Regions from separate parts of the Vibrio japonicus genome, predicted to be linked through region 1. Evidence: predicted binding sites of a transcription regulator. Region 1 holds the regulator's gene; each other region holds the start of a gene.

Region 1 (7,660 bases):
TGGTAACCTTCATTCTGAAAATACCCAACGAGCTTGCTGCGAGTGACTGCGTCATCTTCTACAACTAGTACGTGATAACTCATTTACACCACTTATTTGCTTTGGTCTTCATATTGATCTGTATTCTATTCATAACTAGTAACATTTCTAGTATTTGTCACTTTAAATTTACGAAAGATGGTTTTTTATTGATTCAAAACAAAACCCGCTTACCTGTTTACTATCCTTAATATTTAGACTTAAATCGACATAATCACCATTACCGCTGTTCATTTTTATTATGTAGACTACCTGGCAGTTATCTTAGGAGTCTCAGCTAATGCAAGAAATCAAAGCATTCAATGAAAAACGCGCGGAAATCTACTGGTGGCTGTCTAGCCTTTTGGCAAGAGAGTTAACGCAAGAGAGTCTGGAGCAATATCATTCAGTAGAAATTCGTTCTTTCCTGTCAGGACTTGGCGAAAATGAGTCGCTGAAACCTGCTGTTACAAAAGTCGTGGATTCCCTAAATCGTCTTTTAGACAGAGAAGACGCACAGCTAGAGCTTGCTGCTGACTTTTGCGATCTCTTTTTAAAATCAGACAGAGATTCCGCACTTCCTTATGCCTCTATTTACATTGGAAAATCCGGTCTTTTGAACGATAAGCCAGCAAAAGAGATGGAAGATTTAATGCGCTCCTACGATATTGAAGTGGACAAGAGCCTGAATGAACCTGCTGATCACATCGCAATTGAATTGGACTTTTTAGGCAACTTAATCATACTTTCCAACAAGTTAGAGAAAGAGCATGAATTAGATAACGCCCTAACCGAGCAAGCACAGCTTATCCACCAGCATCTATTAAGCTGGACACCTCAGTTTTCCCAAAAGTGCCAGTCTTTGGATAAATTTGGCTTCTACGCGTCTATCGTACAATTACTTGTTTCCTTCCTAGAATTAGATTGCCGCTACCTACAAGGTAAAGAATAAAGGCGATTCTGTTTTTGTAGGTTTCTCCCTGATACGCAAACCTTTTATTTGCTCTTAAAAGGTTTGCAGTCTAAAATTGTGTCCGCAAACGATAACAATGATCGAAATGAATACAAACCGCTAACAAAGCGGTTTTTGTGTTTCTGATACTTTCTGCCAAATTATTCTAAACTTGAATATACTTCTGTGGCAGTAATCGACAGGACAGAACTTTATGGCCACTATTAAAGACGTTGCCCGCTTAGCCGGTGTGTCAACAACAACGGTTTCACATGTAATTAATAAAACACGCTTTGTTGCTGAAGCTACTCAAGAAAAAGTAATGGAAGCAGTCAAAGAGCTTAATTACGCGCCTAGTGCGGTTGCTCGTAGCTTAAAATGCAACACGACTCGTACCATTGGCATGCTGGTGACTCAGTCAACAAACTTATTCTTCTCAGAAGTGATCGATGGCGTTGAAAGCTATTGTTACCGTCAAGGCTACACGCTGATCCTGTGTAATACGGGCGGCATCTACGAAAAGCAACGTGACTACATCCGCATGCTGGCTGAAAAACGCGTCGATGGCATTCTTGTTATGTGTTCTGATCTTACTGAAGAACTCAGCGAAATGCTTGAGCGTCACAAAGATATTCCAAAAGTCATCATGGATTGGGGTCCGGAAAGCTCTCAGGCTGACAAGATCATCGATAATTCAGAAGAAGGTGGCTACCTAGCAACGAAATACTTGATCGACCACGGTCACACGGATATTGCGTGCCTAAGTGGACATTTTGAAAAGTTAGCGTGCCAAGAGCGTATTGCTGGTTATCGACGCGCAATGAGTGAAGCGAATCTCAACGTTGAAGAAGATTGGATACTGGAAGGTAACTTCGAATGTGATACCGCAGTACTGGCAGCGGATAAAATCGCAGCAATGGACAAAAAACCTACGGCAGTGTTTTGTTTCAACGATACGATGGCACTTGGCCTAATGAGCAGACTGCAGCAAAAAGGGATCCGTATTCCCGAAGACATGTCTGTTATTGGTTACGACAACATAGAACTGGCTGAATATTTCTCTCCTCCGTTAACCACCGTACACCAACCAAAGCGCCGTGTAGGTAAAAATGCTTTCGAAATTCTGTTAGAGCGCATCAAAGACAAAGAACACGAAAAACGCGTTTTTGAAATGCATCCAGAAATCGTTGAACGATGCACCGTGCAAAATCTGAATAAATAACCTTTTTGTGCATTTAACCCTTTGATTGATGGTGGTTAAATGCACAACTACCTAATCACCTCGGAACTAAGATCACATTTAGCTCATCTCCCCATGATAATTTGAACGATTTTTATTTATCCTCTGAAAGTTCGATTAGAGCCACGCACAGGGCAAACTACTCTGAAAAGATAGGACGCAAAGCCACCGGCCTAAGTATGTATATGTATGGTAGCGGGGTTGCCGATGGCAAAATGCAAATGCAATACAATGGATTCTTCATCCACAAGATGTCGGCTCTTCCTCAGAAGCAGCGTTCCGTTGGCGTTTCACAAAACTTAGTGGAATATGCACTTGTATGACGCCTTACTGACATAATGTATGCAATATTTTGCTACTCTCTCGGACCTGAATTGGTGGCGTATACATATACACCGAGAAAACACAGCATGGATAAACCAATACTTAAAGACTCTATGAGGCTATTTGAGCGACTGGGGAAAATTCACTCCCGCTCAATGTTTGGTGGTTTCGGCATATTTGCCGATGACACTATGTTTGCACTTGTAGTAAACGACAAACTTCATATAAGGGCCGATGACGAACTTGCAAAACGATGCAAAGAAATCGGGCTTGACCCATATGTTTATAAAAAGCGTGGCTTCCCCGTAGTGACCAAATATTTTGCATTGACAGAGGATTGGTCCAATGATGAGCAACGCACTTTAGCTATGGCCCAAGACGCACTTGAAGCAGCGAAGCAAGATAAACAGATTCAAGCAGAAGCAAAGCCAACTCGATTAAAAGACTTGCCTAATTTGCGCCTTGCAACAGAGCGCATGTTGAAAAAAGCCGGCATCAGTGATGTCGAGTCGTTGAAAAACGCAGGTTCGGTTGAGGCTTTTAGAGCAATTCAATCGACACAGACGTCCGAGCTCAATGTGGAACTGTTATGGGCTTTAGAAGGCGCTATAAATGGAACGCATTGGTCGGTTATCCCCCAAAGCCGCAGGCAAGAACTGCTGAGTATGCTGGGAAAGTAAGCCTCATTAGATATAGAAAAGTCAGCCCTGTGCTGACTTTGTTTTTTTAAGGGAATTTTTTATCCACTTAGGCGTTCTTATCAGATATGTCACTTTCATGTCGTTTAAGTCAAGACGACATGAATAATTAGCAAAGTAAGCAATGAAGTAGGACTTGGTAATGAATAAAAAGTGGATCCTTGGCTTAATACTGCTTGGCCTGATCATTTTCTTAGCGACAAATTTCGGCCAGTATCTGACACTCGACAATGCCAAAGCCCAGCAAATTGCGTTAGACGATTTTATCAATGCAAACTTTGCACTGGCAGCGTTGGTTTACTTTCTCGCTTATGTGGCAATTACAGCATTCTCAATACCCGGTGCCGCCGTCGTTACCCTATTAGGCGCTGCACTTTTCGGCTTTTGGGTGAGTTTATTCCTAGTGTCATTTGCCAGCACCATTGGCGCAACCTTGGCGTTTTTGAGCAGCCGCTTTTTGCTTCGAGAGTGGGTTCAAAGCAAATTTGGTAACAAGCTCCAAGCGATTAATCAAGGTGTTGAGCGTGATGGCGCGTTCTATCTCTTCTCGCTGCGACTCATTCCAGTGTTTCCTTTTTTCCTGATCAACTTGCTTATGGGTCTGACGCCAATATCAGTCAGCCGCTACTATCTGGTCAGCCAACTTGGAATGTTACCTGGAACGGCGGTTTACCTAAACGCCGGAACACAACTCGCTCAAATCGACACACTGTCGGGAATCGTTTCTCCTTCTGTTTTGGCCTCTTTTGCATTGCTGGGTTTATTTCCTATTATTGTGAAGTGGCTAATGGCCAAACTTAAATCCCCGCATTCCTACAATGGTCAGTCTTAATGAAAGTGTTCACCGCAAATACCCCACCTGAAGCTCACATTGTTTGCGAACTTCTTAAATCTCATGGTGTTGAATGCGAGGTAAGAGGTGAAGGTATTTTTGGACTACAGGGGGAAATCCCCTTTGGTGAACACAGCGAACCCTATGTTTGGCTTTTAGATAAGCATCAATTGGGTATAGCTCAAGAAGTCATCTTACAATACCAAACACCTACGATTGGGAATGCTTGGGTATGCAATGGTTGCGGTGAAAGGAATGAAGCTCAGTTCGGTGTCTGCTGGAATTGCGGTGCCGTCTCACCCATTTAATGGGTAAATGAATAATAAGTAAGCTACGCCGATCTAATTTGCTGTTTTATGAAATCGATAGAGTGCTGATTAAATTCATCCGCTCGCTCCACGTTGCACACATGGCCACAATTTGGGATCTCCAACAGTTGGCTGCGATTGTGCACGGCCACCATCTCTTTCACGGGTTTGATAAACATGTAGTCTAACTCCCCCATCAGGTAAAGCGTTGGGATAGGCAACTCTCGCTCTTTGAAATAGCGCATGAGAGGATTCACTTCAGTGGTGAGAATGTACCAACGTTTAAATTCATTCTGACACAGTTTTTTGGCTTCTCGGATAAACAGGTGGCGCGACTCTTTTTGAGCGCGTTGTGGCATGACAATGTACGCGAATAAGCTGTACAGCCACATGTATGGCACGATGTGCTTACAAAGGTCACCCACACGTACCAAAAACTGTGAACGCATGTTAAATCGCGTTACAGCGCCGCCTAGCACCATTGACTTAACGCGCTCCGAGGCTAGCTCCGCGACGTTTCTGACAATAATGGTTCCTAAAGACATGCCAACAAAATGCGCAGATGAAATCTTAAGATGGTCCAAGACTTTAAGAATATCTTGGGTCACCTCTTTGAATGTATAGCGACTTGAAATCAACTCTTTGAGCAATTGGTTGGATTTCCCATGCCCTCTCAGATCCAACAAAAGTAGATTGAAGTGTTGCTTGTAGGCTTTAATCTGCTTAAACCAAATTGAAGAACTTCCACCTGCCCCATGCACAAACACAACCCATTCTTTACTTGTCGGGTGCAGATAAGTTTTGTGAAAAAGCAGTGTAGAACTCATAACGTCGATTTGATGGTGTAACTGATTGATTGAAGGACAAGAAGACTACCACAAAGTCGACTCGTTGAAATTCAGCTTATATCAATTCTTGCCCTTTATCCCGTCTCATAACGAAAAAAGGCGTCAATTGACGCCTTTACTCTATTTTTCTGGTCTTAAATTGCCTGGCGGTAGAGCGAAACATATTCCGTAGCCGCTTTGTTCCAACAGAAGTTTTGTTGCATTGCATGGAGCTGAACACGTCTGAATTCTTCAGGTTGTTGTGCATAAAGCAGCAAAGAACGCTGAAGTGTCAGTAGTAAGTCCATCGGTTCGGGCTCCATGAAGACAAACCCAGTCGCGACATCCGGATGTTCATCGTAATCGTTCACACTGTCTTTGAGTCCACCGACCCCACGAACAATGGGTAACGTGCCGTAAGCCATGCTGTAGATCTGATTTAAACCACACGGCTCAAATTCCGATGGCATAAGGAAGAAATCTGATCCAGCCTCAACCAAATGCGCTAAACCGTTATCGTAAGCTTCAATAAACTTAAAATTATCCGGATGCAGCGCTTCCATCTCTCTTAGCTTATGAGCTAGTGCGGGTTCACCCGTCCCAACAATCACCAATTGTAGGTTGTACTTTAGAAACCTCGAAAGAATCGGCAGTAGATAATGAACACCTTTCTGGTTAGTCAGTCGGCAAACCATGCCGTATACCGCGACGTCTTTAATGTCCAGCCCAGCTCTTTCTTGCAAGCTACGCTTACATTCCGCTTTGCCTTTCACCATACTGTCGAGGTCAGCACTGTAATTGGCAGGTATCAGAGTATCAGTTTCAGGGTTCCACGAAGAGTAATCACAGCCATTCAGGATACCAACGAGATCGTCAGCACGGGCCTGAAATTCAGCCGCCATGCCATGGCTCCCCAATTCTGTTTTCAACTCTTCGGCGTAGGTAGGGCTCACAGCGTTAATTTTGTCTGCGTTTAATACGCCAGCCTTAAGCATCGATATATGGGTTAGGCTCACTGCCGCATCAGGTGCGTATCTGCCATGAAACTCCGAAATACACTGTAATTCATCGTAGCTAAATACCCCTTTAAATACCGAGTTATGCACGGATAACACGCTCTTCATTTCTGCATAAAAAGCATCATGCGCATAACGATGCTTGAGCAAAAATGGGACAAGACCGGTATGCCAGTCATTGGCATGCACTATCTCTGGCTTAAAGTTGAGTTTTGGCAGCATATCCAAACATGCGGTGCTGAAAAACGCGAAACGCTCACCGTTGTCATCGTATGCTTGATTATTTTCAGCATACATTTCAGGACGGTCGAAATATTGAGGGCAATCAATGGCGTAAACCGGTACACCAGCAACACTTAACTCTCGTACGCGATACTCAGTATGAGGCCAATGAGAGAGTTTGGTTTCTAAAATGACAGGCGCATTTTCAATGCCTGATATTTTTTGATACGCAGGGAGAGTAATTCGAACATCATATTTGAGTTCAAGGAGTGCTTCAGGCAGTGCCTTGGCAACATCTGCCAAGCCACCGCTTTTGATCAAACCTTCAACTTCTGATGCTACAAAGAGGATAGATAAATTCTCAGTAGCCAACGCGTGCTCCTTTTGGAATAACCACAATCCCGTTGTCAGAGACATGGTAGCGTTTTTTATCTTCGGTCAAGTTGACACCAATTTGCGTGCCCGGCGCGATATCGGCGTCTTTGTCGATGATGACACGTCTAAGCACACACCCCGCACCGACTTTAACATCCCCTAGCAGAATACTTTCGCTAATGTCACAAGCAGACGCAATGTTACTACGGAAACCTAGCACAGACTTTTCAATACGAGACCCACGTATATAACTTCCATTACATACTAGGCTATCAATGATCTGAACTCGACCGTTAGAAGAGTCTGTAAACGTTGCTGGTGGTAAAGGTGGGTAATACGTGTGAAGCGGCCATTTACGGTTATATAGAGAAAAGACACTGTCTTCTCCCAGTAAGTCCATATGAGCTTCCCAATAGGCATCAATTGTACCTACATCGCGCCAGTACACCTCTTCCCTTTCTCCTGGGATGGTGTTGGAGCTGAAGTCATAAACAAACACATCTCCTTTAGGGTACATTTTTGGAATAATGTCGTGACCAAAGTCGTGCGATGAATCTGGATTATCTGCGTCTTCGACTAACTCATCAAATAGCTTCTGAGCTTCAAAAATATAGTTCCCCATGGATACAAGCGCGTGCTCTGGATCACCTGGAATGGATTTCGGATTGGCTGGTTTTTCTTCAAAGCCAATCATTTTTCCCTCAGCATCAACTTCAATCACTCCAAATTGAGATGCTTCAGAAAGTGGCATGCGAAGCGCAGAAACGGTAAGAGATGCTTGTTTGTTTTTATGGAACGTCAGCATTTGCTTGATGTCCATCTTGTAGATGTGATCAGAGCCAAAGATA
Region 2 (7,660 bases), 1.1 Mb from region 1:
TAAGCAATGACCCTATCACTATCTATATAAGGAGAAAAGCCTTACCACTCTCTCGGCTTAAGGAAGTGATCGTATAGCTCGGCTTCTGGCGAGTTTGGCTCAACTTGATAGCTGTACTCCCAACGGGCAAGTGGAGGCATCGACATTAAGATAGACTCTGTACGTCCACCACTTTGAAGACCAAACAAGGTGCCTCGGTCAAAGACTAGGTTGAACTCTACGTATCGACCACGTCTATACAGCTGAAACTGCCTTTCTCGCTCGCCATATGCGATGTCTTTTCTGCGCTCAACAATGGGAGCGTAAGCTTTGGTATAACCTTCACCTACCGCTTTAATGTAATCAAAGCACTTGTCAAATTCCCACTGATTCAAGTCATCGAAGAACAAGCCACCGACACCGCGCGTTTCGTCGCGGTGAGGAAGATAAAAATACTTATCACACCAGGCTTTGTGCTCGGCATACACCTCGCTGCCAAACGGTGCACACACTTCTTTTGCTACATCGTGCCAGAATTGAGCATCTTCTTCGAATGGATAGAACGGAGTTAAATCGAAACCACCGCCGAACCACCAGATTGGCTCTTCACCCTCTTTCTCAGCAATAAAGAAACGAACGTTAGCGTGAGACGTTGGTACGTATGGGTTGTTAGGATGCATAACCAGAGAAACACCCATTGCTTCGAAATGGCGACCAGCTAACTCAGGACGATGGGCAGTTGCAGAAGCAGGCATTTGCTTACCTTGAACATGGGAAAAGTTCACACCACCTTGTTCAAACACGGAGCCATCTTTCATGACTCGTGTTCTTCCTCCGCCACCAAGCCGTTCGCCCGGCTCTCTATGCCAAGCATCTTCAACGAACTTTGCTTGACCATCGACTTGCTCTAGTTGATGGCAAATCGAATCTTGCAAATCCATTAAGAACTGTTTAACTGTTTCTTTGTTTATGGCTGACATTTTTTTCCCTGTTAACCCTGTCTTAATACTTGTGACGTTTTAGCATCGCGAATCTCACTCGGTTTATCTCGACCACCCGTTTCCCCTTCCAGAATCGCCACTAATCTATCACCAAGTTGTTGTTCAACTTGCTCTGTTGTCATACACGGTGGTTGCCCGGTTAAGTTCGCGCTGGTAGAGGTTAACGGCTTTCCAAACTCATTACACATCTTTTGTACCAAAGGATGATCAGTAACACGTACCGCAATTGAATCAAACTGCCCGGAAACCCAACTAGACACTTTGTCACTGCAAGGCATAATCCAAGTAACGGGTCCTGGCCAAGACTGATGAACTTTATCAAGCTGAGCCTGAGTCAGTTGGGATTCATCAATATAAGGCAGAAGCTGCTCATAGTTAGCCGCAATAAGAATGAGCCCTTTCTCAACAGGCCTTTGCTTAAGTGCCAAAAGCTTTTTTATTGCCTCTGCATTATCTGGATCACAACCAACACCAAACACGCCTTCCGTCGGATAGGCAATTACTTCACCATTTTTCAAAGCGTTAAGCGCTTTACTAAAGTTGTCCACGACACTCTTCCTATTGAATCTTTCTCATTTATATTGCCAAGTGTACAAATAATACAGAAAGCTGCCTAAAGCTATTTCTTTTGAGATTGTAACCATCATATTTTAAACCCAACGCAAACGTTTGCTTCGCATGAAAATCCCCGTATAATGCGCACAAACTAATCCTCACCTATTTAGTGCAGCGTTTAAGGAGTTTGAGATGAAAGTCGGTATCATCATGGGTTCAAAATCGGATTGGCCTACCATGAAGTTAGCAGCAGAGATGCTGGATAAATTCGGAGTTGAGTACGAAACCAAGGTTGTTTCTGCCCACCGTACACCTCAACTTCTTGCTGACTATGCAAACAGTGCGAAAGAACGTGGATTAAAGGTGATCATTGCTGGCGCGGGCGGCGCTGCTCATTTACCGGGCATGGCTGCAGCATTTACCAGTCTCCCAGTTCTGGGCGTACCTGTTCAGTCTCGTGCGCTAAAAGGAATGGACTCTTTACTCTCAATCGTTCAAATGCCTAAAGGCATCGCAGTTGGCACGCTTGCTATTGGCGAAGCTGGTGCTGCAAATGCAGGTATCCTAGCTGCTCAAATCATTGGTACTCATGATGAGTCTGTAATGGCGAAAGTTGAGGCTTTCCGCAACGAGCAAACGGAAACTGTTCTAGCTAACCCAAACCCAGCAGAGGACTAATCTGATGCACGTTTTAGTATTGGGGGCTGGTCAACTCGCTCGAATGATGTCTCTTGCTGGCGCGCCATTGAATATTGAAATTTCCGCGTATGATGTCAGCAGCGAACATATCGTCCATCCTTTAACTCAAACGGTAATCGGTAAAGGGCTGGAGAATGCGATAGCAAACGCAGATGTCATTACAGCTGAGTTTGAGCATATTCCCCATGACGTTCTTGAGACCTGCGAACAAAGCGGTAAATTCTTACCATCTTCAGAAGCCATCAAAGCCGGTGGAGATCGCCGTATTGAAAAAGCACTTCTAGATACCGCTGCGGTCCGTAATGCGAAGTACCACATCATCAACACTCGTGACGATTTTTATAACGCGATCGAATCCGTTGGCGTACCAATGGTATTAAAAAGTGCCCTTGGCGGTTACGACGGTAAAGGCCAATGGCGTTTGAAAGATGCCTCCCAAGCCGATGCAATTTGGGCAGAAATGGAAGAGTGCATTACCGCAACCGACAACCAAGCAATTGTTGCTGAAGAATTTGTACCGTTCAGCCGCGAAGTGTCTCTTGTCGGTGTACGCGGAAAAGATGGTTCTGTCGCGGTATATCCTTTAGCGGAAAATATCCATACTAACGGCGTTTTGAGTTTATCTACTGCAATTTCTGACCTTGAACTGCAAGCACAAGCCGAGGAAATGTTCACTGCTGTGGCCAATACTCTCAATTATGTCGGTGTATTAACACTTGAGCTCTTCGATGTTGAAGGGACACTCCTAGTCAACGAGATCGCTCCTCGTGTTCATAACTCTGGCCACTGGACTCAGCAAGGCGCAGAAACCTGTCAGTTTGAAAATCACTTACGTGCAGTATGTGGTCTGCCTCTTGGTAGCACTAAGCTGATTCGTGAAACTGCGATGATCAACATCTTAGGCGAAGACACTCTCCCACAAGCTGTTCTAGAAATGGACGGTTGCCACATTCACTGGTATGGCAAAGAAAAGCGACAAGGGCGCAAGATGGGTCATATAAACGTCTGTGGTGATTACTCCGGTGAACTGCAAAGAAGACTATGCGCTCTGGCTGGTGTACTGGATAAACCTGCCTTTCCCGCTGTCCATGAGTTTGCTGAAAACTTCTCATCCAGTAACTAAAAGCAATGAAAAAACGGCGCATTGAGCGCCGTTCTTATTTAAGATTCTGATTGCGTGTGGTGACACTTTCGGTCAGCACACTGCTTTTTATTACCACTGGCTAATTTTTTTTCTACCAAGAGTGGGAAACCGCACTTTTCACACTTGCCAGACACAGGCGGCTGGTTCACTGCAAACTTACACTTCGGATAATTATCACAAGCATAAAACAGCTTACCAAATCGAGTTTTACGCTCTACTAGGTGCCCCTTGTGACATTCTGGGCATTCAAACTGAGCATCTTCATTCTCGTCATGAGAATCGAGAGATTCAATATGATGGCATTGCGGGTAGTTACTGCACCCAATGAACATTCCGTAGCGTCCTTGACGCAGTACCAATTCACTCGCACATTCAGGGCAAGCAATACCCAGCTCTTTTACGACATGACCGTCGTTCTGGTGAAGTGGTTTGATAAAGTCACACGCAGGATACTGGTTACAGCCTAAAAATGGGCCATGTTTGCCGTGGCGAAGCTGGAGTTCGCCTTGACGTCCGTCAGACAAGCACTTTGGGCACGCTTGATGTTCCAAAGCGTGCTCATGCGCGGAAAATAACTGATGATCGATCTTACTGCTCATAGAATGAAAGTTAATTAATGAAGAACACCCTGTTCTTTGGTGTACAACAACTCTTCCATAAGTGTGTAAGCGTTTTCATTGCCAGGTACATTAAATAGCACCATTAGCACAATCCATTTTAGATCATCGAGTTCAAAGTCATCGGTTTCGAGACCCATGATACGGTCGATTACCATTTCACGCGTTTCCGTTGTCAACACGTTTACCTGCTCTAGAAAAGTTAGAAAGCCACGGCATTCAATGCTTAGGCGTTCGCACTCTTTTGCAGTGTATATACGAGTGGAAGTCGAAGTGCTGCAAACAGAAATTGCTGAGTGAGCCTCACTTTGCTGCAGCGCGGCCAACTCTTCGAGCCAGATAAGGGCTTTATAAATGTCTTTTTGATGAAAACCAGCACGACTTAGTTCGTCTTCCAGCTCATCTTGATTGACCTGTAACTCCGCATCGCTATGGATGTAAGTCTCGAACAGATACATTAAAATATCCATCATCATAGCTTGCCCCTCCCCCTTAGAATATAGCCACCTGAAACTGCAACAACATGCCCTGAAAGCTCAAGCTCCAGGAGCTGCATCATGACTTCTTGCACAGGTATATTGGTCCTGTTTGCCAGAATATCAACTGGTGTCGCTTCATTTCCTACGTTAGCTAACAGCTGAGGAAATGGCAATCCTTCTTTGCTATCTATTTCTTCAAAAAGATCGCATTGTTGCGGGGGCTTATTGGCATTAGACCAACGAATTAGCACATCTATTTCATCCAAAATATCTTGGGTGGTCTGAACTAAACAAGCTCCCTGTTTAATCAATAGATTACATCCACGGCCATTTGAATTGTGTATTGAGCTAGGAATCGCAAACACATCCCGACCTTGCTCTGCCGCATAACGCGCAGTAATGAGCGATCCACTTTTTTCAGCGGCCTCTATCACTAGAACGCCTGTAGATAGTCCACTGATGATTCTGTTTCGTCTTGGGAAATGGTCAGCTTTCGGTTTCGCTGTTGGGTGGAACTCAGAAACAAGGGCACCACTTTCAGTGATTCGGCTTGCTAAGCTTCGATGCCGCGCGGGATAAATTGTATTGAGCCCACACCCAAGCACGGCGATGGTTTTCCCTCCGCCTTTCAAAGCGCCGTCATGAGCATACCCATCCACACCTAGTGCCAAACCACTAGTAATCACTAATCCTTGCTCTACCAGGTCTGCGGCAAAATTTCGTGCCGAATTTAGGCCATCGATACTGACGTTGCGACTGCCAACGATCGCCAACTGGTGCTGAGATAAGCAGCTCACATCACCTTCAACGAACAATACCGCTGGTGCGCTGCCCGTTTGTTTGAGTAACGCAGGGTAATGGACGTCTTCAAGAGTCAATATATGACGGTGCTTGGCACCCTCCAACCACTTCACACAATCCTCGACATCCTGAGGTGCCTTGTGCTTAAGGTATTGAATTTGCGTGTCGGTAAAACCTACCGATTGCAATGTGGAAGGCGCTGACTCGACCAATGCTCGTGGTGCATCGATCGCAGTCAGCTTCTGAAAGGTTTTCGGCCCAATTCTAGGCGTAAAATAGAGCGCCAGCCAAGCCGATAGCTCTACGTCATTCATTGAGATGTGTTAACCAAAGGCGCTTTTAGTCGTGTTACTTGGCTCACTGGCTCCGAGCTTTCTGTAACTAAGGCTAAGCTGAAATGAGAGTATGGACGAATGACCATCAAATGGCCTATACGTGTATCGGGTAAATAAGCGTTATCGGTCTCTGAATCTTCGATCTCGACAGCGACGCCCTGCTTATACAATTCAAACATTGAGCCTTGGCGAAGCTGATCTTGAGCACCACGATCGATCACTACCACCTGATTCTGGCCAACAAAGTGACTTCCATCGATAGAACCTAGAATATTAGCCACACTCCCTTGTGGTGATGGGGCAGGATAAAACGTCGTGGAGAGAGAGCTCAACTCTATATCCACCTCAGGCAACGCAATATCATCAACCAAAATTTCTTGGGTTTGAGTCAGAACATTCAAGCCGCTGAACTCGGACTTTGTCTCAGCTAACTCTGCCGTTGCGACCTGTTTCATCGCAATCACTTTATGCGCGTCTCGGGTGTATTCTTTCAGTGGGCGATAAATCGTCCATGACTTCACTTTATGTTCGCCAGTGATATATAACAATCCTTCGTTTGAGAGAAATTGTTTTCCATCACTTGAGCCCAACACTCGAGGACTCGCTGCAATTTCTGATTCGCTCAATAAGCGGTCTGATTCAATGTAAGGCAGTACCAGTCCATCATTTACCGTCGTCAGTGCTTCTTTTTCCAATACACGCACTTTAGGACTCAACTTCTTCATTGGCTTTAGGCTTAACACCGGGTGTCCATTGCGCCATATTAGAATTAGTCTATCACCAGGGTAAATGAGGTGAGGGTTGTCAATGCTAGGGTTCACTTGCCATAACCGTGGCCAAAGCCATGGACTATCCAAATACATGGCAGAGATATCCCACAAGGTATCTCCCTGAACAACGGTGTAAGTAGTGGGTGCATCCTTTTTTACAGTCAATGGTTTTTCTGTCGCGAAAGTAGGAAAGGTAAGGCTTAAAGAGAGTAGCGCTCCAATAGAAAACCCTAAGTGGCGTGGCATGACGATCATCCTGATAACGAATAAAATGAACAGTGTTTCTGTTCGTACAAACGCTTTAGAAACGCGTTAAAAACGTAATGATGCTGTCATTTAGGCTATAAAATGTCTAGAATTGAGCCAACGAGGTTTATCCCGATTCGGCACAGTTCAACATTTCGAGTGTATATGTCTGTATTACAAGTTCTAACATTCCCGGATGATCGCCTTCGCACAGTCGCTAAGCCTGTAGAAGAGGTGACTCCTGAGATTCAAAAATTCGTTGATGACATGATTGAAACCATGTACGACGAAGAAGGTATTGGCCTGGCTGCGACCCAGGTAGATTTCCACCAACGCATTGTCGTTATCGATGTTTCAGATACGCGTGACGAGCCAATGGTGCTGATCAATCCAGAAATCATCGAAAAACGCGGTGAAGATGGCATTGAAGAAGGCTGTCTATCTGTACCTGGTGCACGTGCACTGGTTCCGCGTGCAGCTGAAGTGAGCGTAAAAGCGCTAAACCGTGACGGCGAAGAGTTTACATTTGAAGCAGACGACCTGCTTGCCATCTGTGTTCAACATGAGCTTGACCACCTAGAAGGCAAACTGTTTGTTGATTACCTTTCGCCTTTAAAGCGTAAGCGCATTCAAGAAAAGCTCGCGAAAATCAAACGCTTTAACGAGAAGCACGCAAGCTAAGCCTAGTTGCTAATTAATTGAAGGAAAGTACCTTGAGCAAACCTTTAAAAATCGTTTTCGCAGGTACTCCGGACTTCGCCGCCCGTCATTTGGCGGCGTTGTTGTCTTCGGAGCACGATGTCATTGCTGTTTACACTAACCCTGACCGTCCAGCAGGCCGTGGTAAGAAACTGACGGCAAGTGCAGTTAAAAACTTAGCCGTTGAACACAATGTACCTGTCTACCAACCAGAAAACTTTAAGTCTGATGAAGCAAAACAAGAGCTTGCAGACTTAAACGCTGACATCATGGTCGTGGTGGCTTACGGTATGCTATTGCCACAAGCGGTGCTTGATACCCCTAAACTGGGTTGT
Region 3 (7,660 bases), 220 kb from region 1:
GGTAAGGTATCCGGCACATTTAAAACCAGTAACGACATCGTAAAGGCGATGGCAGACACCATGTCGACCATGGGCGCTTACATCGTAATGGCGTTCTTTTGTGCCCAATTCCTTTCAGCGTTTGCTCAATCTAACATCGGTACTATGTTGGCACTTTACGGCGCGCAAGGCCTTAAAGCGATGAACCTTCCGGGTGAAGCAACGATTGTGGGCATGATTCTGCTGACTGCCGCTGTAAACTTATTGATTGGTTCTGCTTCTGCAAAGTGGGCGCTGATTGGTCCTATCCTAGTTCCAATGTTGATGGCAGTGGGGATTTCTCCAGAGCTTTCTCAGGCGGCTTATCGTGTGGGTGACTCGGTCTCAAATATCATTTCTCCTCTGATGGTGTTCTTCCCACTGGTTGTGGTTTACTGCCAGCGTTATGTGAAATCGACGGGTATCGGCACACTTGCATCACTGATGATGCCATTTTCAATCGCGATGCTGATTGGGTGGTCAATCTTCCTGCTAGGTTACTGGGCAATTGGTATTCCACTGGGTATTCAAGCGCCGTATACCTACTCAATGTAAGCTAGGCTGAAACAGTATTGATGAAAGGCTCGTCTACCAAGACGGGCCTTTTTGTTTTTCTTATATTTGATTTCCGTTATCCTTAGCCGCATCTAGCCTTTATAAAAAATGAATTAGGATTCCACTGTGTCAGAGTCACTTTTTACGCCTGAAGATGAACAGTTTATGCGCCGCGCCATTGAGTTAGCAGAGCAAGCTGAATTGGAGGGAGAAGTACCCGTTGGAGCCGTGCTGGTCAAAAATGGAAAGGTGATCGCCGAGGGCTGGAACCAGTCTATTGGTCAACATGATGCCACAGCGCACGCTGAGATGCAGACATTGCGACAAGCCGGTCAGGTGCTAGAAAATTATCGATTGCTGGATACGACTCTGTATGTGACGTTAGAACCTTGTCCCATGTGCGCGGGCGCATTGTTGCACAGTCGAGTCAAAAGAATTGTGTTTGGCGCTCCAGATCTCAAAGCTGGTGCAGCGGGAACGGTGCTTAACTTGTTTGAACATCAAGCTGCCTATCACTATGCCGATGTAGAGCAAGGTTTGTTAGAAGAGGAATGCCGCTCTCAACTGCAGAGCTTTTTTAAGCGCCGTCGTAAAGAGAAAAAGGCGGAGAGGCAAGCTAAGCGATTAGGGGAAGGTGATAGCGAGAGTTAAGCAAACACCTTGTTGAAAGTGTTTGCTCAATCGATGATTTAATCGCTGATTAATTTCATAAACGCGCGATGGCGTGCAATTACTTTTTTCTTATTGTTACTTAACATTCGTTTGCGGCGATTTGACGCAACGGTTTTGTTGATTCGTTTTGATTTCAGTTTACGTCCACGCATAAAGTTATCTCCTATTGGGACACAACTCAGCCAATAGTTTGTGTTCAATCTCGCTATTGGCCGTTCGTTATTCTGGGTTATACCAGTCTTTTATTACAAAATTAATATCTTTGAGTGCTCATCAGAGGGTTTACTTCTCGATAGTCGTAGATTCATCCGACATTGTTTCGTTTGGCCCATTTTCACTAGACATATCTTCACTAGGTACGGCTTCGCTAGGGGGCGTTTCATCGCTTGAATCAGCCGCAGAAACATTGTTCGCACCCGACAAAGCAGATTCTGGGATTTGAATGACGGTAAAGTCGTCCATATTCTCCGCGTCAACTTCAGCCGACTGCTGCTCAACATGACCGATAATGCTTTGATAGTACCTGCGAATATTTTCTACGTAATTCTTCGCCTCATCTCCACGAGCGTATCCGTATCGGGTCTGGCTGTAATAGGCATGTTGACGCAATAAAGGAAGTCTGTCTTTTACATCGGACCATGCATCCTGGTTTGCGCCTTGCTTACGCGTCAAGCGTCTCGCGTCCATTACATGACCATAGCCAACATTATATGAAGCAAGAGCAAACCATATTTTCTCATGTTCATCAATTGAGTCGGGGATTCGATCAACCATACGGCGCAAGTATTTGACACCGCCTTTAACAGATTGTTCAGGATCTAAGCGATTGGTTACCCCTACAATTTTAGCAGTCGGTAGAGTTAGCATCATCATACCACGCACACCAGTCGGTGATTTAGCGGTAGGGTTCCAATGAGATTCTTGATAAGCAAGCGCTGCAATTAAGCGCCAGTCAAACTCTTCAGAGTATTTTTGGAAAAGCGATGACCATTTAGGTAGTTTAGAATCGAGTGCGCGAATAAATGCACGTGTATCAACATAATCAAAAGAGTCGATGTGGCCTATGTATTTCTCTTCAAGCGCGCCAAGCTCGCCAGACTGTTTGATGTTCCCAAAGAACTCAATAACGAGGGCATATAAGCTTTCATCTTGAGAGGGCTTTAAAAACCACGAAATTGGCTGGTCTTCGGTTAGCTCAAAGGCAACAGCAATATCAGGGTAGATGCGTTGAGAAAGGGAAACCTCTACTGAGTCTGCGACAGTAAACGATAAGTCTCCATCCGATACTTTTTTAAGAAGGTCATTAACATCGGCATCTTGATCTATTTCATAGCTAAACTCTGGATGCTGTGCATGGATATTACTCAGCGTTTGGTTAAAATGTGAATCGCCAACAATCTGAAGAACAGAGTCCCCTTCATTTTTTTCTATCAGTTCAGCTTGCTTGTTTAGCAGCTGATCCAGGTTTCTAGGTCGCCACTTGCCCTGCTTATACACGACTTGCTGACTGACATAGTAATAAGCAGGGCCAGGGCGGAAACTCTTCATTCTCTCTGGAGATTGTGTCAATCCGGCGGCAATGATATCTATTTCGCCATTGAGAAGTGCTGGATAAAGACTCGATGCGCGATAAGCCGGTTTCATTTCTAGCTTCACGCCGAGTTGGTTAGCAAACTCTCGTGCTAACTCATAATCCAGACCCGCAGGGCCATCAGGGCCAATATAGTAGGATAGCTGATTATTAAGTGTACCAACACGCAGCACGCCTCGTTCTCTTATCTGCTCCAGATCACTTTTAGGTTCAGACTCGATTTGGCAGCCTGCCAGTGTCAAAGCGCTAACTATTATTAAAGCAAACGCGCGTAGATGGGAAAGGTAATACTTTTTCATTAAATAACGATCTCATACATCCAGTAAGGCATTTATATCAAAGTGTCATAACAAGGCAAGACAATGAGAAAGCAATCGAACCTATGTCCGGATTTTGGTGTAATTCAAAATTGACAAAAAAAATGACGCAAACGGTTGCGTTTGATGTTACATCACAAAAACAATTGCTATATAATGCGCTCGCAAAGGAGAGGTGGAATCGGTATAAGTTCGACTTGATTTAGTATAAGTGACTGAATTTATTCCAATACTACCTTAATTAATTGCATAAGAGACCTAAGCACATGAGAATTTTGCGTGGCTCCCCAGCTCTATCTGAGTTTCGTGTTAATAAACTACTGGAACTTTGTCGTGAACAAGACTTACCTGTAACAGGTATTTACGCAGAGTTTATGCACTTTGCTGATCTTACCGCTGATTTAGACGTGCCAGAGTTAGAAAAGTTAGAAAAACTTCTAACGTACGGTCCTACGATCGAAGAGCACGAGCCTCAAGGTCTTTTGCTTTTGGTTACCCCTCGTCCGGGTACTATCTCACCTTGGTCTTCAAAATCTACCGACATTGCTAAAAACTGTGGTTTAGGCAAAGTTAAGCGTCTTGAGCGCGGTACAGCCTACTACGTTGAGACGACATCTGAACTGTCTCAAGCGCAAGTTGATGTGATTAAGTCACTAATCCATGACCGTATGATGGAAACGGTATTCACCGAACTTGAAGCGGCTTCAGCACTATTTACCATTGCAGAACCTGCACCAGTGGCACACGTTGATATCTTGGCTGGTGGTCGTCTTGCGCTTGAAGAAGCAAACGTTTCCCTAGGCTTAGCACTCGCAGAAGATGAAATTGATTACTTGGTAGAGAACTTTACTAAGCTTGGTCGTAACCCGAACGACATTGAACTGATGATGTTTGCACAGGCGAACTCAGAGCACTGTCGTCACAAGATCTTTAATGCAGATTGGACTATCGATGGCGTAGACCAAGAGAAGTCTCTGTTTAAGATGATCAAAAACACATTCGAAACGACACCAGACCACGTTCTGTCTGCTTACAAAGATAACGCAGCGGTAATGACGGGGTCGAAAGTGGGTCGTTTCTTCCCAGATCCTAAATCTCGTCAATACACATACCACCATGAAGATGCACACATCTTAATGAAGGTAGAGACGCACAACCACCCAACTGCTATCTCTCCATGGCCAGGTGCATCAACCGGCTCAGGCGGTGAAATCCGTGATGAAGGCGCGACCGGTATCGGTGGTAAGCCAAAAGCGGGTCTGGTTGGCTTCACAACTTCTAACTTGCGTATTCCTGGTTTTGAACAGCCGTGGGAAACAGACTTCGGTAAGCCGGGTCGTATCGTAAACGCACTAGACATCATGCTTGAAGGTCCTCTAGGCGGCGCGGCATTCAACAACGAATTTGGTCGTCCAAACCTGCTAGGCTACTTCCGTACCTACGAAGAAAAAGTGACGTCTCACGCGGGTGAAGAAGTGCGTGGTTACCACAAGCCAATCATGATTGCTGGTGGTATGGGTAACATCCGTGACGAGCACGTTCAGAAGAAAGAGATCCCAGTAGGTGCGAGCCTAATCGTACTTGGTGGTCCTGCAATGAACATCGGTCTTGGTGGCGGTGCGGCTTCTTCAATGGCGTCTGGTCAATCTGCAGAAGATCTGGACTTCGCTTCAGTACAACGTGAAAACCCAGAGATGGAGCGTCGTTGTCAGGAAGTGATCGACCGTTGTTGGCAGCTAGGTGAAGAGAACCCAATCGCATTTATCCACGATGTGGGTGCGGGCGGTATCTCTAACGCACTTCCTGAGCTTTGTGACGACGGCGAGCGCGGTGGTAAGTTCCAGCTACGTGATGTACCAAATGATGAATTGAGCATGAGCCCTCTGGAAATCTGGTGTAACGAATCTCAGGAGCGTTATGTACTTGCAGTAGCACCAGAAAACATGGAAGCGTTCGATGCAATCTGTAAGCGTGAGCGCGCACCTTACGCAGTGGTTGGTGTGGCAACAGAAGAGCGTCATCTGACGCTAGAAGACTCTCACTTCGATAACACACCAATTGATATGCCAATGGATATCTTGCTTGGTAAAACACCGAAGATGCACCGTGAAGCAACGACATTGAAAGTAGATAGCCCGGCGATTACTCGCGACGGTATCGAAATCAATGAAGCGGCAGATCGCGTACTTCGTCTGCCAACGGTTGCAGAGAAAACGTTCCTGATTACTATCGGTGACCGCTCAGTAACAGGTTTGGTTGCTCGTGATCAGATGGTTGGTCCTTGGCAGGTTCCTGTAGCGAACTGTGCAGTTACGGCGGCAAGTTACGACACATACCACGGTGAAGCGATGTCGATGGGTGAGCGTACTCCGGTTGCTCTACTAGACTTCGGCGCGTCTGCTCGTCTGGCTGTTGGTGAGTCACTAACTAACATCGCTGCGACTGACATTGGTGATATCAAGCGCATTAAACTGTCTGCGAACTGGATGTCTCCAGCGGGTCACCCTGGTGAAGATGCAGGTCTTTACGAAGCAGTGAAAGCTGTCGGTGAAGAGCTATGTCCGGCGCTAGGTTTGACTATCCCGGTTGGTAAAGACTCAATGTCAATGAAGACCAAGTGGGAAGAGAATGGCGAAAGCAAAGAAGTCACTTCTCCACTGTCTCTTGTTATCACAGCCTTTGGTCGTGTAGAAGACGTCCGTAAAACAGTGACACCGCAGCTTCGTACCCCTGCTACCTTGGAAGGACTAGGCGACACTTCACTGGTTCTTGTTGACTTAGGTAACGGTAAGAACCGTTTAGGTGCGACGGCATTGGCACAGGTTTACAAACAACTTGGTGACAAGCCAGCAGACGTAGATAACGCAGAGCAGCTTAAAGGCTTCTTCGATGCAATGCAGACGCTTGTTCGTCAAGACAAGCTACTGGCGTACCACGATAAAGGTGACGGCGGTTTGTTTGTTACTCTTGCTGAGATGGCATTCGCTGGTCATTGTGGCGTAAAAGCGAACATCGCTGGTCTTTCTTCTGCAGAGAATGGTGACGATGCTTTGGCTGTCCTATTTAACGAAGAGTTAGGCGCGGTTGTTCAAGTTAAGAATGAAGATCTGGATTCGGTACTATCAACGCTAGCATCTAACGGTTTAGAAGCGTGTTCGCATGTGATTGGTTCAGTTGATGCGTCAGACGACTTTGTTATCACGTCTGGTGATTCGGTTGTACTTGAGCGTTCACGTACAGAGTTACGTGTTATCTGGGCAGAAACAACGCATAAGATGCAGGCGCTACGTGATAACCCAGCATGTGCAGACCAAGAATTTGAAGCGAAGAAAGACAACACTGACCCAGGTCTGAATGTATCTCTAAGTTTTGATGTCAACGAAGATATCGCAGCACCTTACATTGCGAAAGGCGCGAAACCTAAGATGGCGATTCTGCGTGAGCAAGGTGTTAACTCTCACGTTGAAATGGCGGCGGCGTTTGACCGTGCTGGTTTTGAAGCGACTGATATCCACATGAGCGATATTCTAACAGGTCAAGCAGTGTTGGAAGAGTACCAAGGTCTGGTGGCTTGTGGTGGCTTCTCTTATGGTGACGTACTAGGCGCGGGTGAAGGTTGGGCGAAGTCTATCCTGTTTAACGCACAAGCTCGTGAGCAGTTCCAAGCGTTCTTCAACCGTGAAGAGACATTCTCTCTAGGTGTGTGTAACGGTTGTCAGATGCTTTCTAACCTGAAAGAACTTATCCCAGGTGCAGACTTGTGGCCACGTTTTGTTCGCAACGAATCTGAGCGTTTTGAAGCGCGCTTTAGCCTAGTTGAAGTACAGAAGTCCGATTCTGTGTTCTTCGATGGCATGGCAGGCTCACGTATGCCTATCGCAGTTTCTCACGGTGAAGGTCGTGTAGAAGTACGTGACGGTGAGCACCTAAACGCAATTGAAGCGTCAGGTACTGTGGCACTACGTTACGTTGATAATAACGGTAACCCAACGCAACAATACCCGAACAACCCGAATGGTTCGCCAAATGCGATTACTGGCTTAACAACTGCTGACGGTCGTGTAACCATTATGATGCCTCACCCAGAGCGTGTATTCCGTACGGTTGCAAACTCTTGGTCTCCAGAGGGATGGGGTGAAAATGGCGCTTGGATGCGTATGTTCCAAAACGCACGTAAGAACCTTGGTTAATCGAATTTCGATAACTTAAAGCTGAAAGCGCAAGCCCTATGCTTGCGCTTTTTGGTTTTTGTGTAAAGGTTTTCGGCAGAGTAAATGATTCGTTCGTGTTAGATAAAAAATCCGCTGAGTACGCTAAATTTTTACAGCTTAGATCTGACATTTATGCTCTAATACCGCCCTTGCCAAGGGAAGGGGCGACATGAGCTTCATACCGATGGACAACTCAAAGCAATACACACAACTTCCTTGAGGGTAATAATATGTCTAAGTTTGCAGTACGCGTATCAGAAAAACGTAATGGTTGGTGCGCGGAGATTACACGCCAA
Region 4 (7,660 bases), 1.1 Mb from region 1:
CAATAGCCAGTACTTGATCTTGTGTATCAATTGCTTTGTTGAATGAGACGATGTTTGTCTCAATTTTACCGAGTTCTTGAGTCAGCAGATTAGTGTAAAACTCAAACAACTCTGCCAGTTTAGCTTCGTTTTCAGCTGGAACCGCCACAGTAACGAATGCTTCACGAGGAATGGCGTTACGTAAGCTGCCGCCACGGAATTCAATTAGGCGTAGGTCGAGTTCTTGCGCGTGGCCAGCTAAAAAGCGCGCCACCAGTTTGTTTGCGTTGCCGCGACCCGTGTGAATATCACAACCAGAGTGGCCGCCTTTTAAGCCTTTTAGGATAAGCTGACGCGTCACGTAGCCTGTTGGAAGTGCTTCGCGTTTGATGTCGAATGTCATTTCACCATCAATACCGCCCGCACAGCCCATGTATACTTCGCCTTCTTGCTCTGAGTCAGTGTTAAGAAGGATGTCACCTTCCAACCAACCAGCTTCAAGGCCAAATGCACCAGTCATGCCTGCTTCTTCATCAATAGTGAGCAGAACTTCAATCGGGCCATGCTTGATATCTTTTGATGCCAGTACAGCAAGGCAAGATGCCATACCAATGCCGTTGTCCGCACCGAGTGTTGTGCCTTTCGCTGTGACCCATTCGCCATCGATGTATGGTTGGATAGGATCTTTGGCAAAGTCATGCTCAGTGTCTTCGTTCTTTTGCGGAACCATATCGATGTGAGCTTGAAGAACGACCCCTTTCTTGTTTTCCATACCTTGCGTCGCAGGCTTTTTAATAAAAACGTTGCCTGTTGGATCACGACGAACTTCTAAGCCTTGTTCTTTCGCCCACTCGATAATGTATTGAGCTAATGCTTCTTCATGCTTAGAAGGATGAGGGATAGAACAGATCTTATCGAAGAACTGCCACAATGGGGCAGGGGATAAGTTGCTGATTTCAGAATGGAATTCGGACACGGATGGCTCCTTTTTCGAACAATGCCAGATCTTATAAAGCAAATATTGGGATTTGCTAGAACAAAAAACCAAATCTGACTTATAAATTAGAGGAACTAAGAATAGCACCACCTGAGCCTAGGTAATAGTAAAAGCAGAAACGAAAATGGTCGAAGGCATCACAGAATTTGAACTGAATCACACACGCTGATCCGCATGAAATCTTATGGTTAAGCTCAAAATATTCGTAATGTAGTAATAATTTTGTAATTTAATTACACGGTTCATTTGATCTTAGTCACTTTATGAACTTTATGTGATTTGAGTCACGATTTTTCTTGTAATTTAATTTCTTTAAGTTATAGTGGTCACAACTTCGAAAGCGAAGACAAAATGCTCAAAGGATGAGTCCGATTTGTCGCCTCCAGGGAACCGAGAAATCAGAATTTGTTATCTATTTAACTTGATTTAGAAGGTGATGTTTATGAAAGGTTTACCAAGTGCAGCGTTCTGGATAAACAGCTCTGTTTACACTAGCAGCTTTGCATACCCAACAACTTTTGGTTACTAACCTAAAGCTTGTAACTCTCGAACAGTTTTGTTCACCCCTATATATTGGAATTTATTTACAGCTCCTTTTGAGCTGACATGATTCAACCGCCACTCATTCATTGAGTGGCGTTTTTTTATCTTATCTTTTTGCGTTCATAATAGGCTCCGATCCTGACTTGAGGATCAAAGTTGTGTTTTATTCGCATAAACACATACAACCTTTCTTATCTCGAACAGATCATCCGCTGAAAGTTTGCGACATGGTGCAAAAAAACATCTTTTAGAATTTTTATTCAAAAAAGTCGTTATCCATTGATTCTCTGCGCTTTTTCTTAACCCTGTGACGCTCTCTGCCATGTCTAAGTACTGATTACTAATAAAAATATTAGTTTTAGACCGAAATCCGTCTGGAATTTGATATTTGATGACTTTATAATCCCCGCCAATCGATTACGCAACCGTTTACCTCTCACCCTCTAGGATTCGATTATGTTCGAAAAACTATTTAAACTCAGTGAAAACGGCACGAACGTGAAAACTGAGATCATCGCAGGTATGACAACCTTTTTGACGATGGCCTACATTGTATTTGTGAACCCAGCGATTTTGGCTGATACAGGTATGGACCGTGGCGCTGTCTTTGTCGCGACATGTTTGGCAGCGGCCATTGGCTGTTTCATTATGGGTTTTGTCGCTAATTACCCTATTGCTCAAGCTCCAGGTATGGGGTTAAACGCATTCTTTACGTATTCGGTTGTACTTGGCATGGGCTACACATGGCAAGTTGCATTGGCAGCCGTATTTTGCTCGGGTCTTCTTTTTATTCTTCTGAGCGTGTTTAAAATTCGTGAATGGATCATAAACTCGATTCCGCTATCGTTACGTACGGGCATTTCTGCGGGCATCGGTCTGTTCCTTGCGTTTATTGCACTGAAAAATGCAGGTATTGTTGTCGATAACCCAGCGACGCTAGTTTCTTTAGGTGCCATAACATCGGTGCCTGCTGTGCTTGCATCGGTTGGTTTCTTTATGACAATTGCTCTTGTTCATCGCGGTGTTAAAGGTGCGGTGATGATTGCGATTCTTGCGGTTACAGGCCTTGGTCTTTTGTTTGGTGATGTGCAATGGAACGGCGTGATGTCAACGCCACCAAGCATTGCGCCGACTTTTCTTCAGTTAGATTTTTCTGCTGTCTTTGAAGTTGGCATGATCTCTGTTGTATTTGCCTTCTTGTTTGTCGATTTGTTCGATACCGCAGGTACGCTCGTTGGTGTGTCTCAAAAAGCGGGTCTAGTGGGCAAAGATGGCAAGATTCCTCGTCTTAATAAAGCGCTTCTGGCGGATTCGACAGCAACTTCAGTCGGTGCTCTTCTAGGCACATCGAATACAACATCGTATATCGAGAGTGTTTCTGGTGTTTCTGCTGGTGGCCGCACAGGTTTGACCGCAGTTGTAGTTGGTATTTTATTCTTACTTGCACTATTCTTCTCGCCATTAGCAGGAATGATTCCAGCATACGCGACCTCTGGTGCTCTATTTTACGTAGCTATTCTGATGCTTTCTGGCTTGGTAAGTATCGATTGGCGTGATTTAACAGAAGCGGCTCCGGTCGTAGTAACGTGTCTATTAATGCCACTGACGTTCTCTATCGCAGAAGGTATTTCTTTTGGATTTATTGCGTACGCTGCTATCAAACTGTTTAGTGGTAAAGGTCGCGGTGTATCTCTAAGTGTTTGGATTATGTCTGCTATCTTTATCGTTAAATACATCGTCGCTTAAGTAGTTTTTAAAGGGTCTGTAATCCGGAGCTATTCTGGTTTACGGGCCCTCACAATTTTAGATTTAGGTTAATAACAATGAGCAAGAAATTCGTCATTACTTGGGACCAAATGCATGCATACTGCCGTGAGTTAGCAGCAAAACAGATGCCAGCAGAACAATGGAAAGGTATTTGGGCAGTAAGCCGAGGTGGTTTAGTTCCTGGTGCAATCCTAGCGCGTGAATTAGGTATTCGCTATGTAGATACCATCTGTATTTCTAGCTATGACCATGATCACCAACGTGATATGAGCGTTCTAAAAGCGCCAGAAGGCGATGGTGAAGGTTACCTTATTGTTGAAGATTTGGTCGATAGTGGTGATACGGCTCGTCAGCTACGTGATATGTATCCTAAAGCGAAATTGATCGCAGTATGTGCGAAACCATCAGGTGCTGCGTTGCTTGATGACTATGTTGTGGATATTGCTCAAGAAACTTGGATTGAACAGCCGTGGGATATGGCTATTCAGTACATTGAGCCTATCAATCGCAAGCAAAAATAACGAAACGTAGCGATAACTTTCAGTTTCTTGATAAATGACCCTTCACTGGGTCATTTTTTTTATTACTATTGATTAAACAGCAATTATCCAGGTTCTCCTATGTCCGAAGAAGTGAGCAAAAATATCTCTGAGACTCTATTTGTTAAACACAAACAAGCAAGAGAAACTTCAGCTCTGATTCAATATATGCCGAGTAGTCAAACGTTTTTGGAAGAAAAGCGTGAGAAAGAAGGTTATCGATGGTATCGCAACCTGCGCCGAATGCAGTGGGCGTGGCAGGGGTTAAACCCCATTGAGATAGAGGCCGTTCTTGCTAAAATCGCGTCTTCCAAGCACTCCAGAACTCAGGAACAATGGCTGGACACAGTCATGGGATACCATAGCGGCAACTGGACGTACGAATGGATCAAGCTTGGCATGCTTCATCAAAAACGTTCGGGTGAACTAAAAGGAGAGGAAGCGGCGGATGAACTTTTTAATGCTTCCTTATGCTACAGCATTGCCGGTTATCCCCACCTGAAGAATGATAACTTAGCGCTACAGGCTAGGGTCCTTGCTAACAGTGCCTATGACGATGCGGCCAAAAAAACGAAGTACATTGTTAAGCGTATTGAAGTGCCTTATCAGAACAAAAAGATTATCGCGCATCTTCATTTAACGAACACAGATAAACCTCAACCAGTTGTGATGGTGAGTGCTGGGTTAGATAGCTTACAAACGGATCTTTGGACGTTATTTAAAGACCATTTCGCAAAAAAAGACATTGCGATGCTCACTGTCGACATGCCTTCTATTGGACATAATACTCATTGGAACCTCACAGAAGATACCTCATGTTTACACCAAGCGGTCCTCAACGAGCTTCACAATATTCCTTGGGTGGACCATTTTAGAGTAGGCTTAATTGGGTTTCGCTTTGGTGGTAATGCCATGGTGCGCTTGTCATTTTTGGAACAAGACAAAATTAAAGCTTGTGTTTCGTTAGGTGCACCTATTCATTCGGTACTTTCTTCACCTGAAAAGCTCAAGCAGATGCCTCAAATGTATTTAGATGTATTGGCCTCGCGTTTAGGCAAAAGTGCGGTCGACATTCATAGCTTAGCGAGTCAATTGAAGGCATGGTCGTTAAAGGTACAAGGCATTCTTTCTAGCCGGAAAACCAAAGTGCCAATCTTGGCGATGAGTTTAGAAGGGGATCCAGTTTCACCGTATAGTGATAACCAGCTCGTTGCAATTTTTAGTGACTATGGTAAGGCAAAAAAAATCAGTTCCAAAACGATTACAAAAGGATATGAGCAATCCCTCGATTTGGCTATTCAGTGGTTGGAGGACGAGCTAACCAGGTGACATACGGTACGATTTGGGGGACACTGAAACTAAGGGCACTGTAATAAAGCTTTAATTGTGCACCTGTAATAATAAATACAGTCATGAATACGGAGATTCATATGTCTGACTTAATAAAAAGTCCAACCCATTATCGCTTGCTTTCCTCACTTCGCTCGATTGGTCCTTATTTACGTGAACCTCAATGTGTAGATGGGTCTTATCTTTTTGATTGTTTGTCTGTGTGTGTTAACGACAAAAAGTCACCGGAAAAGAGAGAGTTCTGGGGGTGGTGGTTAGAGCTTCAAAAACAAGGAACCTGTTATCAAGCTCTTTATCGAACTGGTCTATATGACACGACAGGGGATTGGCTGGACGAAGAGCTGCCGAAAAATGTCGTAGGTGATGTGAATCGAACTCAGGAAGAGTTTCATAATAAGCTGGTTGAAACTATGAAATCTGAGTTTGATATACAGATAGAATTACACGAAGAATCTGTTGAATTCGTCTGATTTACACCTGTTATATCTTTTCTCTACTAAAAAGGCGCCTTTTGGTGCCTTTTCTACTTGTGAATTTGTGCTTGGGTTGCTAAAACAACAGGTCTGGACGCCATTTTGCTATAACGCTGTAAATCCAACAGTTTGCTCAAATGGCTTAGAACCCTGTTTATTTTATTGATAGCAGAACGAGAATGAATCAAGAATGCGGACAAATACTACAACCTAAAACGGTGGTAGTTAAACTAGGTACCAGTGTTTTGACTGGTGGTACGTTGGCGTTAGACCGTGCTCATATGGTCGAATTAGCGCGTCAGTGTGCAGAGCTAAAAAAACTAGGCCATTCAGTGGTCATGGTATCGTCGGGCGCCATTGCTGCCGGACGTGAGCACCTAGGTTACCCCGCACTCCCCAACTCGATGGCGAGCAAACAGTTGCTTGCAGCCGTGGGTCAGAGCCAATTGATTCAAACTTGGGAAGCCTTGTTTGGCATCTACGGCATTAAGATCGGTCAGATGCTGTTGACCCGTGCAGATCTAGAAGATCGAGAGCGTTTTCTCAACGCGCGTGACACTATCAATGCGTTGGTCGAAAACGACATCATCCCAATTGTAAACGAAAATGATGCGGTAGCGACTAGCGAGATTAAAGTTGGTGATAACGACAACTTATCTGCGCTAGTGGGTATTTTGTGTGGCGCAGACAAGTTATTGCTACTGACCGACCAAAAAGGCCTGTTTACCGCCGATCCACGTAAAGACCCAGATGCGGAACTGATTAAAGAAGTCAAAACCATCGACGATACGCTACGTAAAATTGCCGGCGGCAGCGGCACGACGTTAGGTACGGGTGGTATGGCAACTAAGCTTCAAGCAGCAGATATTGCACGTCGCGCTGGTATTGAGGTGATTATTGCCGCTGGCAGTGCGCCGAACGTGATTTTTGACTCGCTCGGTGATGAGCCACACGGAACTCGTTTCTTACCGTGTGAAGAAGCACTAGAAAACCGTAAGCGCTGGATTCTTGCTGGGCCAGCAACGTCCGGTGATATCGTTATTGACGAAGGTGCTGTCAACGCTGTGTTTGGCAAAGGAAGCAGTTTATTGGCAAAAGGGGTGACAAAGGTCAGTGGCGAGTTCGAGCGTGGTGACGTAGTCAGAGTGACTGACGTAAACGGTAAGCTCGTTGCTCGTGGTATCTCTAGTTACTCGAGCAAAGACATGGCCAAAATCATTGGCAAACACAGCAAAGATATTTTAGGAATCTTAGGTTATGACTATGGGAACGAAGTTCTTCATCGTGACGATATGGTTGTAATCCAAGAGTAATACCAATCTCTATTTCTGCATTAAAAGTGATATTGGTATAAAAGAGGGAAGTATAGTGGAATTGAATTTTATGGGTAAAGCTGCCAAAGACGCGGCTTTCCAACTTGCAACAGCTTCAACAGCACAAAAAAACAAAGCGTTGGCGATCATTGCCGATGAATTAGAAGCAAACGCGGCTGACATATTAGCGGCTAACAAGAAAGATATTGATTTGGGTCGTGAAGCGGGTTTAACCGACGCTTTACTTGACCGTTTATTGCTTAACGAAGCGCGTTTAAATGGCATCGCTAACGATGTACGTAATGTGATCAGCCTGAATGACCCTGTCGGTAGAGAAATTGACAGCAAGGTTCTGGAAAACGGCATGTCTTTGTCTCGTCGTCGCGTACCACTTGGTGTGGTGGGCGTGATTTACGAAGCGCGTCCAAATGTGACTATTGATATCGCGGCACTGTGTCTAAAGACGGGTAACGCAAGCATCCTGCGTGGCGGTAAAGAAACTTTCTTCTCTAACATGGAGTTGGTGAAAGTTATTCAATCGGCACTTGCAAAAGCGGATTTACCTGCTGCGGCTGTTCAGTACATAGAGAAACCGGATCGTGAGTTGGTATCACAACTGCTAAAGCTCGATGAGTATGTTGATATGATCATTCCACGAGGCGGTGCTGGCTTACACAAAATGTGTAAAGAAAACAGCAC

The links. The regulator PurR, encoded in region 1, represses purine synthesis genes. The targets are predictions, from matches to a motif close to TNANGNAAACGTTTNCNTNA.
Region 2: purE (5-(carboxyamino)imidazole ribonucleotide mutase) is a predicted target of PurR. The motif match lies at 1,638-1,657, and genes of this name have one in related genera.
Region 3: purL (phosphoribosylformylglycinamidine synthase) is a predicted target of PurR. The motif match lies at 3,259-3,278, and genes of this name have one in related genera.
Region 4: NP165_RS03130 (NCS2 family permease) is a predicted target of PurR. The motif match lies at 1,937-1,956, and genes of this name have one in related genera.

The regions. Positions count from the first base shown of each region.
Region 1 is NZ_CP102096.1:1,775,342-1,783,001, forward strand. Features, by position in the region: gene torR (two-component system response regulator TorR) at 1-83, opposite strand, end outside; gene torD (molecular chaperone TorD) at 320-970, shown strand; gene purR (HTH-type transcriptional repressor PurR) at 1,185-2,192, shown strand; cyclic di-GMP riboswitch class I at 2,334-2,419, shown strand; gene NP165_RS08405 (TfoX/Sxy family DNA transformation protein) at 2,621-3,214, shown strand; gene NP165_RS08410 (TVP38/TMEM64 family protein) at 3,375-4,064, shown strand; gene NP165_RS08415 (putative signal transducing protein) at 4,064-4,372, shown strand; gene NP165_RS08420 (alpha/beta fold hydrolase) at 4,396-5,199, opposite strand; gene glgA (glycogen synthase GlgA) at 5,355-6,809, opposite strand; gene glgC (glucose-1-phosphate adenylyltransferase) at 6,799-7,660, opposite strand, start outside.
Region 2 is NZ_CP102096.1:43,978-51,637, reverse strand. Features, by position in the region: gene hemF (oxygen-dependent coproporphyrinogen oxidase) at 42-959, opposite strand; gene tsaC (L-threonylcarbamoyladenylate synthase type 1 TsaC) at 971-1,528, opposite strand; gene purE (5-(carboxyamino)imidazole ribonucleotide mutase) at 1,728-2,213, shown strand; gene NP165_RS00225 (5-(carboxyamino)imidazole ribonucleotide synthase) at 2,218-3,357, shown strand; gene NP165_RS00220 (DNA topoisomerase family protein) at 3,396-3,977, opposite strand; gene NP165_RS00215 (DUF494 family protein) at 3,992-4,471, opposite strand; gene dprA (DNA-processing protein DprA) at 4,468-5,589, opposite strand; gene NP165_RS00205 (LysM peptidoglycan-binding domain-containing protein) at 5,586-6,626, opposite strand; gene def (peptide deformylase) at 6,792-7,307, shown strand; gene fmt (methionyl-tRNA formyltransferase) at 7,340-7,660, shown strand, end outside.
Region 3 is NZ_CP102096.1:1,990,986-1,998,645, reverse strand. Features, by position in the region: gene NP165_RS09450 (AbgT family transporter) at 1-573, shown strand, start outside; gene tadA (tRNA adenosine(34) deaminase TadA) at 700-1,224, shown strand; gene mltF (membrane-bound lytic murein transglycosylase MltF) at 1,528-3,135, opposite strand; gene purL (phosphoribosylformylglycinamidine synthase) at 3,420-7,343, shown strand; partial or broken gene NP165_RS09430 (DUF3622 domain-containing protein) at 7,595-7,660, shown strand, end outside.
Region 4 is NZ_CP102096.1:657,573-665,232, forward strand. Features, by position in the region: gene NP165_RS03125 (aminoacyl-histidine dipeptidase) at 1-955, opposite strand, end outside; gene vcdP (small protein VcdP) at 1,419-1,505, shown strand; gene NP165_RS03130 (NCS2 family permease) at 1,976-3,265, shown strand; gene gpt (xanthine phosphoribosyltransferase) at 3,343-3,807, shown strand; gene frsA (esterase FrsA) at 3,907-5,154, shown strand; gene crl (sigma factor-binding protein Crl) at 5,256-5,645, shown strand; gene proB (glutamate 5-kinase) at 5,828-6,961, shown strand; gene NP165_RS03155 (glutamate-5-semialdehyde dehydrogenase) at 7,017-7,660, shown strand, end outside.